Rhodopseudomonas palustris: one gene and its partner. The protein of the gene in region 2 interacts with the protein of the main gene of each other region in a pairwise test. Links are inferred from orthologs where the notes say so. Each region holds a gene or a part of one and is shown on either strand. Other genes may lie near its edges.

What was found.
Region 1: the proteins of RPPS3_RS00840 (region 2) and RPPS3_RS03885 interact in binary tests that used the Escherichia coli proteins (3 or more experiments, as listed by UniProt). The link is inferred for Rhodopseudomonas palustris from one-to-one orthologs.

Annotation. Positions count from the first base shown.
Region 1 is NZ_CP019966.1:826,183-832,739, forward strand. What follows is about bases 1,146-4,138. They hold RPPS3_RS03885 (sulfate/molybdate ABC transporter ATP-binding protein), read right to left. Parts: upstream 3,169-4,138; coding sequence 2,122-3,168; downstream 1,146-2,121. Other genes in these bases: RPPS3_RS03880 (DmsE family decaheme c-type cytochrome), read right to left, coding at 1,146-1,369; cysW (sulfate ABC transporter permease subunit CysW), read right to left, coding at 3,158-4,072; cysT (sulfate ABC transporter permease subunit CysT), read right to left, coding at 4,077-4,138. Outside these bases: more of RPPS3_RS03880, read right to left, coding at 1-1,145; more of cysT, read right to left, coding at 4,139-4,913; RPPS3_RS03905 (sulfate ABC transporter substrate-binding protein), read right to left, coding at 5,206-6,195; RPPS3_RS03910 (phosphoadenylyl-sulfate reductase), read right to left, coding at 6,320-6,557. UniProt on the Escherichia coli protein: Part of the ABC transporter complex CysAWTP involved in sulfate/thiosulfate import. Responsible for energy coupling to the transport system.
Region 2 is NZ_CP019966.1:178,931-185,441, reverse strand. The notes cover bases 1,736-4,682. They hold RPPS3_RS00840 (glutamate-5-semialdehyde dehydrogenase), read right to left. Parts: upstream 3,882-4,682; coding sequence 2,589-3,881; downstream 1,736-2,588. Other genes in these bases: proB (glutamate 5-kinase), read right to left, coding at 4,084-4,682; RPPS3_RS00845 (nicotinate-nucleotide adenylyltransferase), read right to left, coding at 1,935-2,564. Also shown: RPPS3_RS00860 (murein hydrolase activator EnvC family protein), read right to left, coding at 1-676; 23S rRNA (pseudouridine(1915)-N(3))-methyltransferase RlmH, read right to left, coding at 696-1,178; rsfS (ribosome silencing factor), read right to left, coding at 1,268-1,645; more of proB, read right to left, coding at 4,683-5,214; GTPase ObgE, read right to left, coding at 5,355-6,416. UniProt on the Escherichia coli protein: Catalyzes the NADPH-dependent reduction of L-glutamate 5-phosphate into L-glutamate 5-semialdehyde and phosphate. The product spontaneously undergoes cyclization to form 1-pyrroline-5-carboxylate.

The DNA of each region.
Region 1 (6,557 bases), 650 kb from region 2 along the record:
AGGTGTAGCAGGTGTCGTTGACGGTCGCCTCGCGCAGCAGCTTCTCGGTCGCGCTGCCGTGCGGGTTGTGACAATTGACGCAGGTGATTTTGGTTTCGCGGATCGGCATGTGCGAGCTGCGCTGCACCTGCGCCTTGCGATCCTTGTGGCACTGGAAGCAGGTGTCCATCACCTGCACGGTCTTGAGCTGGTTGCGCGGCGACACCTTGCGCATCACGGTGTGGCAGTTGACGCAGGCGAGGCCGCGGGTCTCGTGCTGCGATCCCTGCCAATAGGTCTGGTCGCCCTTCTCGTGGCAGCTCAGGCAGACGCTGTTCGCCTCGGCGACGTCGAAGCCGCGGCTGTCGGTCGGCCGGAACGAGCGGATGCCACCCTTCTCGCGGCCGCCGCCGCCATTGACGTGCGCCGAGCCGGGGCCGTGGCAGGTCTCGCATTCCATCTTGCCCTGCGGCGTGACCTTGCCGGACTTGATGTTGCGGCCCATCACGGTCTGCTGAAACTCGTCGAACAGGCCGGCGTGGCAGGTCTCGCACGGCTTGGAGCCGACGAAGTAACGGCCATCGGGATCGCCCGGTGCGGGCGCCACCATTGGCGCACGCCCGGCGGCCGCAGCCTTCGGCTCGCGTGTCGCCACCATCAGGACCGGCCGGGAATCATCCGCCTTGGCGGCGAGGATCTCGATGAAGCCGAACTGCTTCGGCTGCTCGATCGTGTCGTCGAAGTTTTCCAGCGCGACCCAGGTGGTCACCGTGGTGGCATCCCGGACCGGCTCGGGCATCTCCGCCACGTAGTCCGGCTCGCGGGCGAGCCGGGCCGCCAGCGTATGGCGGGTCGCGTGAGAGCGCAGGATGCGCTTTTCGCTGAGTGTGGCGAGGCGCAGCGAAGCCGCAAACCGCAGGGTCTGGTCGAGCTGCGGGCCACCGTCGATCTGCGGAAGCGCCAGCAAAGCCTCGATTGAACCGTGTCTGGCAAACCGCGTGTCGAAGCGCGGACCGGTTGCAGAACCGCCGTGAGGTGAACCGTGGGGTGAACCATGCGCGGAGGCGCTGTGGCCCGACATGCCCCCATGCCCGCCGCCATGTCCGTCACCGAGCGCTAGGCCGTGGGCTGGCACCGGCGTGAAGTTTGGCTCGGTCTTGCCGGCGTTCTGCAGGCCGCGCACGTAGTTGACCAGTGCATTGACCGACGGATCGACCGCGTCGACTTGGCCGTCATGCGGCAAGGCGGTGTGCTCGACCATCGCCGGCTCAGCGCCGGCTGGCCAGGTCCCCCAGGCCAGCGCAATCGATACGAACAGCGACGAGATCCAGCTCCGGCGGCCGCGCCGATTTTGGTCGCGCGCAGCCGCCGCCCCCCGAGAGCCCCCCATTGCGTCCCCCGCAAGTGCTCAAAGCACGATGATTTTTGTCAGCCACCATCGATCGCCGTCCACGTGTCGCGGGCGACGTCGAGCGAAGATCATTTCAGTTTGAAAAAGTCCGTTGGTGCAGGTTCAGCCTGCATCACGACGCTTGCCGGATCTGTCCGGGAAGTAATTAGTCACAATCTGTCATCAAAATTCACATGCCGTACTAAAACGCGTATTTGATCGAGATCAATTACTCACATCTGTTAGCATATGCAGCGAGTGAGCTGGGGTGCGGTGGTTGAGTAGTCGTCGCTGTCGCGACTAACTCACGATTGTAACTAATCAAATTGCACTGTGCGCAATGCAGCGCTGGTGCGGATCATGGTGCTCCGCGGTGGTCGAGGTTGTGGCGTTCTGTCGCAGGGGTTGAGCGCTGCGCGGATATGAAGTGCTCTTCATCGACTAATCGCTGCGGCAACATATTACTTATTGTCGTGTCCAGTCCCGTGTTTGGGGTGGTCAATTGATTATCATTGGCGAGAAAATGATGATTTCGACCTGCCGCAAGGTGCTCAGTGGTGGCGCTGGGTGCTTCTTTGTAATCAGGTGCCGTGGAGGCAGGAGCTTGGCCGCGAGCTTGTCGAACCGTTGCGCAACCGTGGGATCGGTAGATTGGTAAGTGCTCGCGCGGCCTCGGCCTATCAATCGGACGAGCCGACTTCTAGCGGCCCGCAGGTCTGCGAGCCGCGTTGCACAACTGGGAGACCCAAGGCCTAACGGTCGGCGAAGATGCGGTAGCGCTGGGGCTGCAGGCCGATCCGGTCGCCGACCTTGAGGGAGTGATCCCGCGGGGCGTCGATCTCGATCAGCGTATCGCCACCGAGGCCGCTCAGCACGATATCGGCGCGCTGCATCGGGCCGAACGCACGTACGGCTTTCACCGCACCTTCGAACACGCCGCTGCCGCTCGGGCCGACCGTCACGTCGTGGCGGCGGACGAACAGCTTCGACGGGCCGGCGGCGGTATCCTGGGCTGTGAGATCGAGGTCGCGGTCGCCGAGCCGAACCCGCCCGTCACGCACCTCGACCGGCAGCACGATCGACTCCCCGATGAAGCCGTGCACGAAGGCTGATGCCGGGCGCTCATAGACATCGCCGGGCGAGCCGATCTGTTCGATCCGGCCTTTGTCCATCACCACGACGCGGTTGGCGACTTCGAGCGCCTCTTCCTGGTCGTGCGTCACGAAGATCGAGGTGACGTGAATCTCCTCGTGCAGATTGCGCAGCCAGGCGCGCAGTTCTTTCCGCACCTTGGCATCGAGCGCGCCGAACGGCTCGTCGAGCAGCAGGATGCGGGGCTCGATCGCCAGCGCGCGGGCGAGCGCGATGCGCTGACGCTGACCGCCGGATAATTGGTTCGGATAGCGATCGGCGAGCCAGCCGAGCTGCACCAGATCCAGCAGATCGCCGACCCGCTTCTTGATCTCCGCTTCGCTCTTGCGGATCTTGCGCGGCTGGACGCGCAGGCCGAACGCGACGTTCTCGAACACGTTCATGTGCCGGAACAGCGCGTAGTGCTGGAATACGAAGCCGACGTGGCGCTCGGCCGCGCCGTGGGCCAGCGCGTCTTCGCCGTCGATCGTCACCACGCCGGAGTCCGGCCATTCGAGGCCGGCAATGATCCGCAGCAGCGTGGTCTTGCCGGAACCGGAGGGACCGAGCAGCGCCATCAGCTCGCCGGTCTCGACCCGCAGGTCGACGTTGTCGAGTGCGCGGAAGCTGCCGAATTCCTTGACGATGTTGCGGACTTCAATGGTCATCGGGATGCAGCCCCTCTTCGATGCGGCCTTCCAGCACGGTCTTGACGATCAGCGTCACCAGCGCGAGCAGCGCCAGCAGCGAGGCGATCGCGAATGCAGCCACCATCTGGTACTCGTTGTAGAGAATTTCGACCAGCAGCGGCATGGTGTTGGTCTCGCCGCGGATATGGCCGGAGACCACCGACACAGCGCCGAACTCGCCCATGGCGCGGGCGTTACACAGCAGCACGCCGTACAGCAGGCCCCATTTGATGTTCGGCAGCGTGACGCGCCAGAACGTGGTCCAGCCGCTGGCGCCGAGCGAGATCGCGGCTTCTTCTTCCTGCTGGCCCTGCTCCTGCATCAGCGGGATCAATTCGCGCGCCACGAACGGGAAGGTGACGAAGGTCGTCGCCAGCACGATCGCTGGTACCGCGAAAAGGATCTGGACGCCATGCGCCATCAGCCATGGTCCGAACCAGCCTTGCGCGCCGAACAGCAGCACGAAGACGAGGCCGGAGATCACGGGCGAGACCGAGAACGGCAGATCGATCAGCGTGATCAGGAAAGTCTTGCCGGGAAAGTCGAACTTCGCGATCGCCCAAGCGGCGATGACACCGAACACCAGATTGAGGCCGACCGAAATGGCGGCCGCAATCAGCGTCAGTTTGATCGCCGCCAGCGCCTCCTCGTCGGCCAGCGCCGACAGATAAAACGCCACGCCTTTCGCCAGGGCCTCGGAAAACACCAGGATCAGCGGCAGGACGACGAACACGGTGAGGAAGGTGAGGGCGAAGCCGATGATCAGTAGCCGCACCCAAGCCGGCTCGGTGTGGGCGGAACGACGTCCGGCGGAGGCGGGCGCGGCAGCGTCTGCAGATGCGATCGCTGCACGCCTGACTTGACTGGTTGCAATCATCGTCATGGCGTCACGCCGTGGCCAGCGACCGGGACTGCGCCCAGTGCTGGATCCGGTTGAGGACGAAGATGATCAGGAACGAGAAGATCAGCATCACCACCGCGATGGCGGTAGCGTCGGCATAGCGGAATTCCGACAGCCGGATCACGATCAGCAAGGGAGCGATCTCCGAAACGTTGGGCAGGTTGCCGGCGATGAAGATCACCGAACCGTATTCGCCGACCGCGCGCGCGAAGGCGAGGGCGAAGCCGGTGAGCAGCGCCGGCGTCAGTGAGGGAAGAATGACGCGCCAGATGGTCTGCCAGCGCGAAGCGCCGAGGCATTCGGCCGCCTCTTCGAGTTCGGTGTCGAGATCGAGCAGCACCGGCTGCACGGTGCGCACCACGAACGGAATGCCGATGAAGATCATCGCCAGGAAAATGCCGAGCGGCGTGAACGCCACCTTGATGCCGAGCGCGGCCAGCGGCGCGCCGAGCCAGCCCTTCTGCGCGAACAGCGTGGTCAGCGCGATGCCGGCCACCGCGGTCGGCAGCGCAAACGGAATGTCGACGATCGCGTCGAAAATCCGGCGGCCCGGGAAACGGTAGCGCACCAGCGCCCAGACGATCAGCAGCCCGGCGACCAGATTGACGCAGGCTGCGGCGAACGCCAGGCCGAACGAGATTTTCAGCGCATGCAGGGTGCGCGGCGCCGTCACCGTCGACCAAAAGTCGGCGAAGCTCAGCTCGGCGGTTTTGACGAACAGCCCCGCCAGCGGGATCAGGATCATCAGCGACAGCCAGGTGATCGTCAGCCCCATTGTGAGGCCGAAGCCGGGCAACGAGCGACGTTGCGCAACAGCAGTCATGGCGTCACCTGTGCGAAGCTTCCATGTAGATCGACATGCACCAACGCAACATCGGCGTCATTGCGAGGAGCGAAGCGACCAAGCAATCCAGCGTCGTGCACGGAGCTGGATTGCTTCGCCTTCGGCTCGCAATGACGGGCGGAAGCACTGAAGATGGCGCACGCAGGCTCAGACTCGCTGAAGCGACCTATCACCCCACCCCTCTCCCCGCGAGCGGGGAGAGGGAGCGCGCTGCCGTTGCCGTGAAGCATGTCACCCCCAATGAGCGGTCGCGCTGCGACGCCCGCGTCGCTCAGTTCTTGTAGATCTTATCGAACACGCCGCCGTCGGCGAAGTGCTCGGTCTGCGCCTTGGTCCAGCCGCCGAACACATCGTCGATCGTGAACAGATCGACCTTGGCGAACGCGCCTTCGTGCTTCTTGGCAACCTCCGGATCGCGCGGACGGTAGAAGTTCCGTGCGGCGATTTCCTGACCGTCCTTGGAGTACAGGTACTTCAGATAGGCTTCGGCGGTGGCACGGGTGCCCTTTTTGTCGACGACGGTATCGACGACCGCGACCGGCGGCTCGGCGAGGATCGACACCGACGGTGCCACGATCTCGAATTTATCGGCGCCGAATTCCTTCACGGCGAGATAGGCTTCGTTTTCCCAGGCGAGCAGCACGTCGCCGACGCCACGCTCGACGAAGGTGACGGTGGAGCCGCGCGCGCCGGTGTCGAGCACCGGAACCTGCTTGTAGAGCTTGGCGACGAAGTCACGCGCCGCCTCCGGCGAGCCGGCCTTCTTCAGCGCGTAGCCCCAGGCCGCCAGGTAGTTCCAGCGCGCACCGCCCGAGGTTTTCGGGTTCGGCGTGATCACGCTGACGCCGGACTTGAGCAAATCGTCCCAGTCCTTGATGCCCTTCGGATTGCCCTTACGCACCAGGAATACGATGGTCGAGGTGTAGGGCGAGGAGTTCTGCGGCAGGCGCTTCTGCCAGTCCTTCGCCAGCAAACCCTTGTTGGCGATTGCATCGATGTCATAGGCAAGTGCCAGCGTGACGACGTCCGCCTGCAGGCCGTCGATCACTGAGCGCGCTTGCGCGCCCGAGCCGCCATGCGACTGCTTGATCGTGACGTTGTTGCCGGATTCCTTCTGGTACGCGGCGGCGAACGATTTGTTGAAATCGGCATATAGCTCGCGCGTCGGATCGTACGACACGTTGAGCAGCGATACGTCGGCCGCGTTCGCGGCGGTCGCCACCAACAGGCCGGCGAAGATGGGAAGGAAACGGCGAAGCATCGATGATCTCCATTGTGCTTGACGACGTCGGTGTCGTCGGCGCGGAGGGGCGAAAGTCACGAACAAAGCGGGCCAAGTCAACGAAACGGCATTTCAATGTTCGCTTAGTTGCAACAGCAATGTCCTATGAAGTCTTGATCGTATGGATGCCGCATTCCGTCTTGCCGCGTCCGCGCCAGCGACCGGCGCGCGCATCCTCACCCGCTTCAGCGCGGCTGGTACACGGCATGCAGCCGACGGAGAGAAAGCCCGACGCAAGCAGCGGATGCTGCGGCAGCTTGGCGGTGGCGTAGATCGCCGCGATGTCGGTCGGCGTGACATTGGCGAACGGATTGAACTTCAGCCGCTTGCCGTCGGCTTCG
Region 2 (6,511 bases):
TGCGGTCGGCGGCGAGCTGGTCGCGCTCGGCGGCGATCTTCTGGCGCACCGCGATCAGTTCGCCGAGATCGATAGCGAGACGCTCTGCGCGGGTCCGCAGCTCCGGCACCACGGCGCCTAGCAGGATCGCGGTGCGCAGCGACTCCAGTGCGTCTTCGGGGCGAACCAGCAGTGCGGGCGGGGCGCGGCGCCCGGCGCGCTGAAGGGCGGCCAGCACCTCGCCGATCTCGCCGCGGCGGGCGTCCAGCGATGTGCGGATTTCAGTCTCGCGCGCGTCGAGCGGGCGCAGGCGCGCTTCGGCGTCGCTGATGCGGGTTTCGACCGCCCGCACCTTGGCGGCGACGTCGATCAGTTCCTGATTGAGCTTGGTGCGGTCAGCGCCGATCGCCGCCAGATCGGCCTTGAGCTTGTCCTGCTGCTCGGCGGCGCTCTTCTGCTGCGCCCGTGCCGCTTCGAGCTCCTGCTCATGCTGCTTGATCAGGTCCGCCATCGACGGCGTCGCCGTCGTGGCGGCCGGGGCGGTCTGGGCCTTCGCCGAGGAGATCAGCGTCCCGTTCGGACGCGCCAAGTCGCCCGCCCACAAGCCCGCAGCGAGCCCGGCGGACAATAGAACCGCGGGCCGCCAAGAGCCGGCAGCCGCAGTGTGCCTCGCAGCCGTGTTGCGCGGTGCATGCATCGGTTCGCTACGGCGTCGGTTACGCACGATGGTAAGGATGTCCCGCCAAAATCGTCGCGGCCCGATAGATCTGCTCCAGCAGCATCACGCGAACCATTTGGTGCGGCCATGTCGCCCCCCCGAACGACATGCTCAGCTTTGCCTTGCGCCGCAATTCAGGCAAAAGTCCGTCTGCTCCGCCGATCACGAAAATAGTACCGGGCACCTGCTCGTCCCGCCAGCGGCCGAGCTGAGCGGCGAAGGCGGTGCTGCCGAGGCTCTGTCCGCGCTCGTCGAGCGTGACCAACACGGCGCCATCCGGCACCTGAGCGATAATCGCGGCGGCTTCTTCCGCCATCCGGGCCGGCGCCTCGCGGGCGCGGCTTTCGGCAATTTCATGGACGTCGAGGCCGCGGAAGCCGAGCTTGCGGCCGAGGTCGTCGAACCGCGCACGATAGCGCTCGGCGAGCTCACGCTCCGGCCCCTGTTTCAGCTTCCCGACAGCCAGGATCAACAATCGCATCGGCTCACGCGCCCTTTGCGCGAGAGCCGCGCTACCCATCCGTCAGACACGCGTCTTCAGCCGCGCCGACGCCACACGGACTACGATGACTACAGCGTCTTCGCCGGCGCCGGACCTTGCGTCCACAACCGTTCGAGGTTGTAGAACTCGCGGACCTCGGGACGGAAGACGTGCAACACGACGTCGCCGGCGTCGATCAGCACCCAATCGCAGTTCGGCAAGCCTTCGACGTGCGGCGCGGCGATGCCGGCCTGCTTCAGGGCCTTGACGACGTTCTCGGCGATCGCGCCAACGTGACGGTTAACCCGTCCAGTGGTGACGACCACGTAGTCGAACATCGCTGATTTGCCGCGGAGGTCGATGGTCACCGTCTCCTCCGCCTTCATGTCGTCGAGGCGGGAGAGGATCAGTTGCAGCGTCGCTTCCGCATCCGGCGCAGCCTTGAACTGCGATGCATCCGGCGCGATCGCCTCAGGGGTCGGTACTGGCGCAGTCCTGGTTGACGCGGACCGCGAAGCCTTTGCCGCGACCGATTTCGGCAAAGCCGACGTAGACAATACAGAAGTGGTCAGGGACCTTTCCTTTCACTGTATCGCGGGTGCCGACTCCCGGCGCCCACAGGCCATTCTAAAGCAATTTCCAGCAAAGTGGAATCCAGGGCGCCTTGCAGGAGCCGTAAACGCCGCCGCGCCGTCTCGCAAAAGTCACACATCCGATGTGGGGAGCGCCGCGCCGAGAGTCCAGCGAACGCGACCATCATGTCTTCCAGCTTCCGTCGGGGTTCCGCAAAGCGGTCGACGACACCGGCGATTTCAGCCCGGTGAGAAACACCCAGGCGGGCGGCTGGCGATCCGCCAGGGTTGCTGCTTCATTGGTAGGAATTCGCATTCGCATCAAACGCTGGGCGGCGGGAGCCGCGAGCGCGCGGAGGCTGGTGGGGGGACGATCGATCACAGCGATCGGGACCTCGGCCGCGATCTGCTGCCACTGCTGCCAGCGATGGAACTGAGCCAGATTGTCGGCGCCCATGATCCAGACGAAGCGAGCGCCAGGACAATGCCGGCGCAGATAGCGGAGAGTGTCTGCAGTGTAGCGGGTGCCGATGACGGCTTCGAGACGACTGACCTGGATGCGCGGATCGTCCGCGATCGCTTGCGCCGCGGCAACCCGGGCGTCGATCTCGCGCAGGCTGGAGATATCCTTTAGCGGATTGCCCGGTGATACCAGCCACCACACCCGATCGAGCATCAGCCGTTTGAGCGCGAACTGACTGATCGCGCGATGTGCCAGATGCGGCGGGTTGAACGAGCCGCCGAGCAGGCCGATCCGCATTCCCGGCGTGAACGGCGGAATCGCGCGGCGGGCTGCGGCGAGGTCCGTCGTCACCTCAGCCTCGGCGGCACGGCAGCATCACGGCCGGGTTTGTCCGCTGCCATGGATGCGATACTTGAACGTCGTCAGCTGTTCGGCCCCGACCGGTCCGCGGGCGTGGAATTTGCCGGTGGCGATTCCAATCTCGGCACCAAAGCCGAACTCACCGCCGTCGGCGAACTGCGTCGATGCGTTGTGCAGCACGATCGCGGAGTCGACTTCGCTGAGAAACTTCTGTGCCGCCTGCGCATCCTCGGCGACGATCGCATCGGTGTGATGCGATCCGTGATCGTGAATATGCGCGATCGCCGCGTCGACACCATCGACCAGCTTGGCGGCGATGACCGCGTCGAGATACTCAGTATCCCAGTCCTCATCGCTCGCCGGCTTTACCCGGGGATCGACCTGTTGCACGGCCTGATCGCCGCGCACTTCGCAACCCGAGTCGATCAGCATCGTCACCAGCGGAGCGAGATGCGTCGCTGCGGCCGCGCGGTCGATCAGTAGCGTTTCGGCTGCGCCGCAGACGCCGGTACGGCGCATCTTGGCATTCAGCACGATCGACTTGGCCATCTCCAGATCAGCGCTGCGATCGACATAAACGTGATTGACGCCTTCCAGATGCGCGAACACCGGCACCCGCGCTTCGCTTTCGACGCGGGCGACCAAGCTCTTGCCGCCGCGCGGCACGATGACGTCGACCGTTCCATCGAGGCCCGAAAGCAACAAGCCCACCGCGGCCCTGTCGCGGGTCGGCACCAAAGTAATCGCCGCATCCGGCAGCCCGGCCTCGCGCAGACCCTGCACCAGGCAGTCATGGATCGCACGGCACGAGCGGAAGCTCTCCGAGCCGCCGCGCAGGATCACGGCGTTGCCGGACTTCAGGCACAGCACGCCGGCGTCAGCCGCAACGTTGGGGCGGCTTTCGAAGATCACCGCCACGACCCCGAGCGGCACGCGGACGCGCTCGATGGTCATGCCGTTCGGCCGCTGCCAGCTTTCGGTCACGGTGCCGACCGGGTCGGCGATGCCGCGCACCACCGCGATGCCTTCGGCCATCGCTTCGACGCGCGCGGGCGTCAGCGTCAAACGGTCCAAGAATGCCGACGTGGTACCGGCCGCTTTCGCATCGGCGACATCCTCGGCGTTCGCCGCCAGGATCTTGTCGGCGCCGGCGCGGATAGCCCGCTCCATCGCTTCCAGCGCGCGGTTCTTCTGCTCCGGCGGCGCCAGCGCCAGGGTCCGCGCGGCGGCGCGGGCCTGCCGACCCAGGTCGGTCATCAGCGTCGTGAGTTCGGCGCTGCCGTCGATGGCTTTGAGCGAGGCGGTCATAGCGTTGAGCCTGAAAAATCCGTGGTAGGTCATGTAAATAGGGGGAAAAGGCCGCTCCGCCAAGCCGGTTGCGGGGAAACCGGGTGATCCCGGTCCTTTCGGCAATCGACGAGGTTGCCGCGATTTGGCGGTTCATTGCTAACCGGACGTCCACGAAACCCCTGCTTGCTAACACGCGGCAGGGGCACCGAAGGACTGCGCGTCAGGCCGGCGCCGTGCCGACGACCAGATCGTCGCGATGGATCATCTCGGCCCGGCCGGTGATCCCGAGGATCATCATCACGTCCGGCGACGACCGGCCCTTGATCTTCTCGGCATCCTCAGCGTCGTAAGCGACGAGGCCACGGCCGATCTCATGGGTGTCCGGTCCGCGCACAATCACCGCATCGCCGCGGGAAAACTGGCCGTCGACCCGGATCACACCGGCTGGCAGCAGGCTCTTGCCGGCGCGCAGCGCGCTGACGGCGCCGGCGTCGATCGTCAACGTGCCCTTCGGCTCCAGCGTACCGGCAATCCAGCGCTTTCGCGCCGTCACGGGATTGGCCGGCGTCAGGAACCAGGTGCACTTGCCACCTTCGGCGATCGCCTTGAGCGGATGATCGATCTTGCCAGAGGCAATCAGCATGTGAGTGCCGGCGGAGGTCGCGATCTTGGCCGCTTCGATCTTGGTGCGCATGCCGCCGCGCGACAGCTCCGAGCCGGCAGCGCCTGCCATGCCCTCGATTTCGGCGGTGATCGCTTCGACCACGGGAATCAGCGTGGCGTCCGGATTGCTGCCAGGCGGTGCGGTGTACAGCCCGTCGATGTCGGACAGCAGGATCAGCAGATCGGCGCTCGCCATGGTGGCGACGCGCGCCGCCAACCGGTCGTTATCGCCGTAGCGGATCTCGGTGGTGGCGACGGTGTCGTTCTCGTTGATCACCGGCACCGCGCGCCATTCCAGCAGTTTGGCGATGGTCGAGCGGGCATTGAGATAACGACGCCGTTCTTCGGTGTCCTGAAACGTCACCAGGATTTGGCCGGCGCCGATGCCGTGGGCGCCAAGCACTTCGGACCAGGTCCGGGCCAATTCGATTTGGCCGACTGCCGCTGCCGCCTGGCTTTCCTCAAGCTTGAGCGGGCCGCGCGGCAGCTTCAGCCGGCTGCGCCCGAGCGCGATCGAGCCGGACGACACCACCATCACGTCACGGCCGCCACGATGCAGCTCGGCAATGTCGGCGGCGAGCGCAGTCAGCCACCCGGCTCGGACCTCGCCGGCGACCGAGTCGATCAGCAGCGACGAGCCGACCTTGACGACGATGTGGCGGAAATCGTGAAGCTTGGGGCTGGCCATGGAGATATCGATCACAACGTCGCGGTGCGCAAAGCAGTGCGACTGGCAGGAAGAGGCTCGTTTTGCAGCACCAGGACGGGCCGCGCAAGCCGTGCGAACGGATCAGCAGACCTGCCGCGATCGAGGCCGGACGCGAGGAATCACGCGTCCTGCGGTGCCCAGGGCTTGGCTTCGGCGGGATTGTCCGCAGTGCCGATCGCCTTGTCCGAGACCGGCGCTTCGCCGATCACCGCAACCAAAGCCCGCAGCGCCTCAGGCACGCCCTGACCGGTTATGCCCGACAGCAGCAGCGGCGTCTTCTTGGCGGCGCGCTTCAGCCGGTCCTTCTGCTTCTTCAGCTCGTCCGGTTCGACCGCGTCGATTTTGTTCAGCGCGACGATTTCGATCTTGTCGACCAGCGTCTCAGCATAAGCTTCGAGTTCGCCGCGCACCGTCTTGTATGCCTTGCCGGCGTGTTCGCAGGTGGCGTCGATCAGGTGCAGCAGCACCCGGCAGCGCTCGATATGGCCGAGGAAACGGTCGCCGAGGCCGGCGCCTTCATGGGCGCCTTCGATCAGACCGGGAATATCGGCCAGAACGAATTCGCGGCCGTCGCTGTTCACCACTCCGAGCTGCGGATGCAGCGTCGTGAACGGATAGTCCGCGATCTTCGGCTTGGCGGCACTGACCTTGGACAGGAAGGTCGACTTGCCGGCGTTCGGCAGCCCGACCAAGCCTGCGTCGGCGATCAGTTTCAGCCGTAGCCAGATCCAGCGCTCTTCGCCTGGCAGGCCAGGGTTGGCGTGGCGCGGCGCCCGGTTGGTCGAAGATTTGAAATGGGCGTTGCCGAAGCCGCCATTGCCGCCTTTGGCCAGGACGAAACGCTCGCCGACTTTGGTGAAGTCGTGGATCAGCGTTTCCTTGTCCTCATCGAAGATCTGAGTGCCAACCGGCACCTTCATCACGATGTCTTTGCCGCCCGCGCCGTGGCGGTCGCTGCCCATGCCGTTGCCGCCCTTCTGCGCCTTGAAGTGCTGCTGGTAGCGGTAATCGATCAGGGTGTTCAGGCCGTCGGCGGCTTCGACGATGATGTCGCCGCCGCGGCCGCCATTGCCGCCATTGGGGCCGCCGAACTCGATGAACTTCTCGCGGCGGAACGCCACGCAGCCGTTCCCGCCGTCGCCGGAGCGGATGTAAACCTTAGCTTCATCGAGGAATTTCATGGGTCATCCGTATCGTAAGGTCGGGGGGCGCGGCAACACTTCGATCACCGTCCGCTGCTGCCGCGGTCTGAAAGTCGAAGCGACCCTCCGCCGCC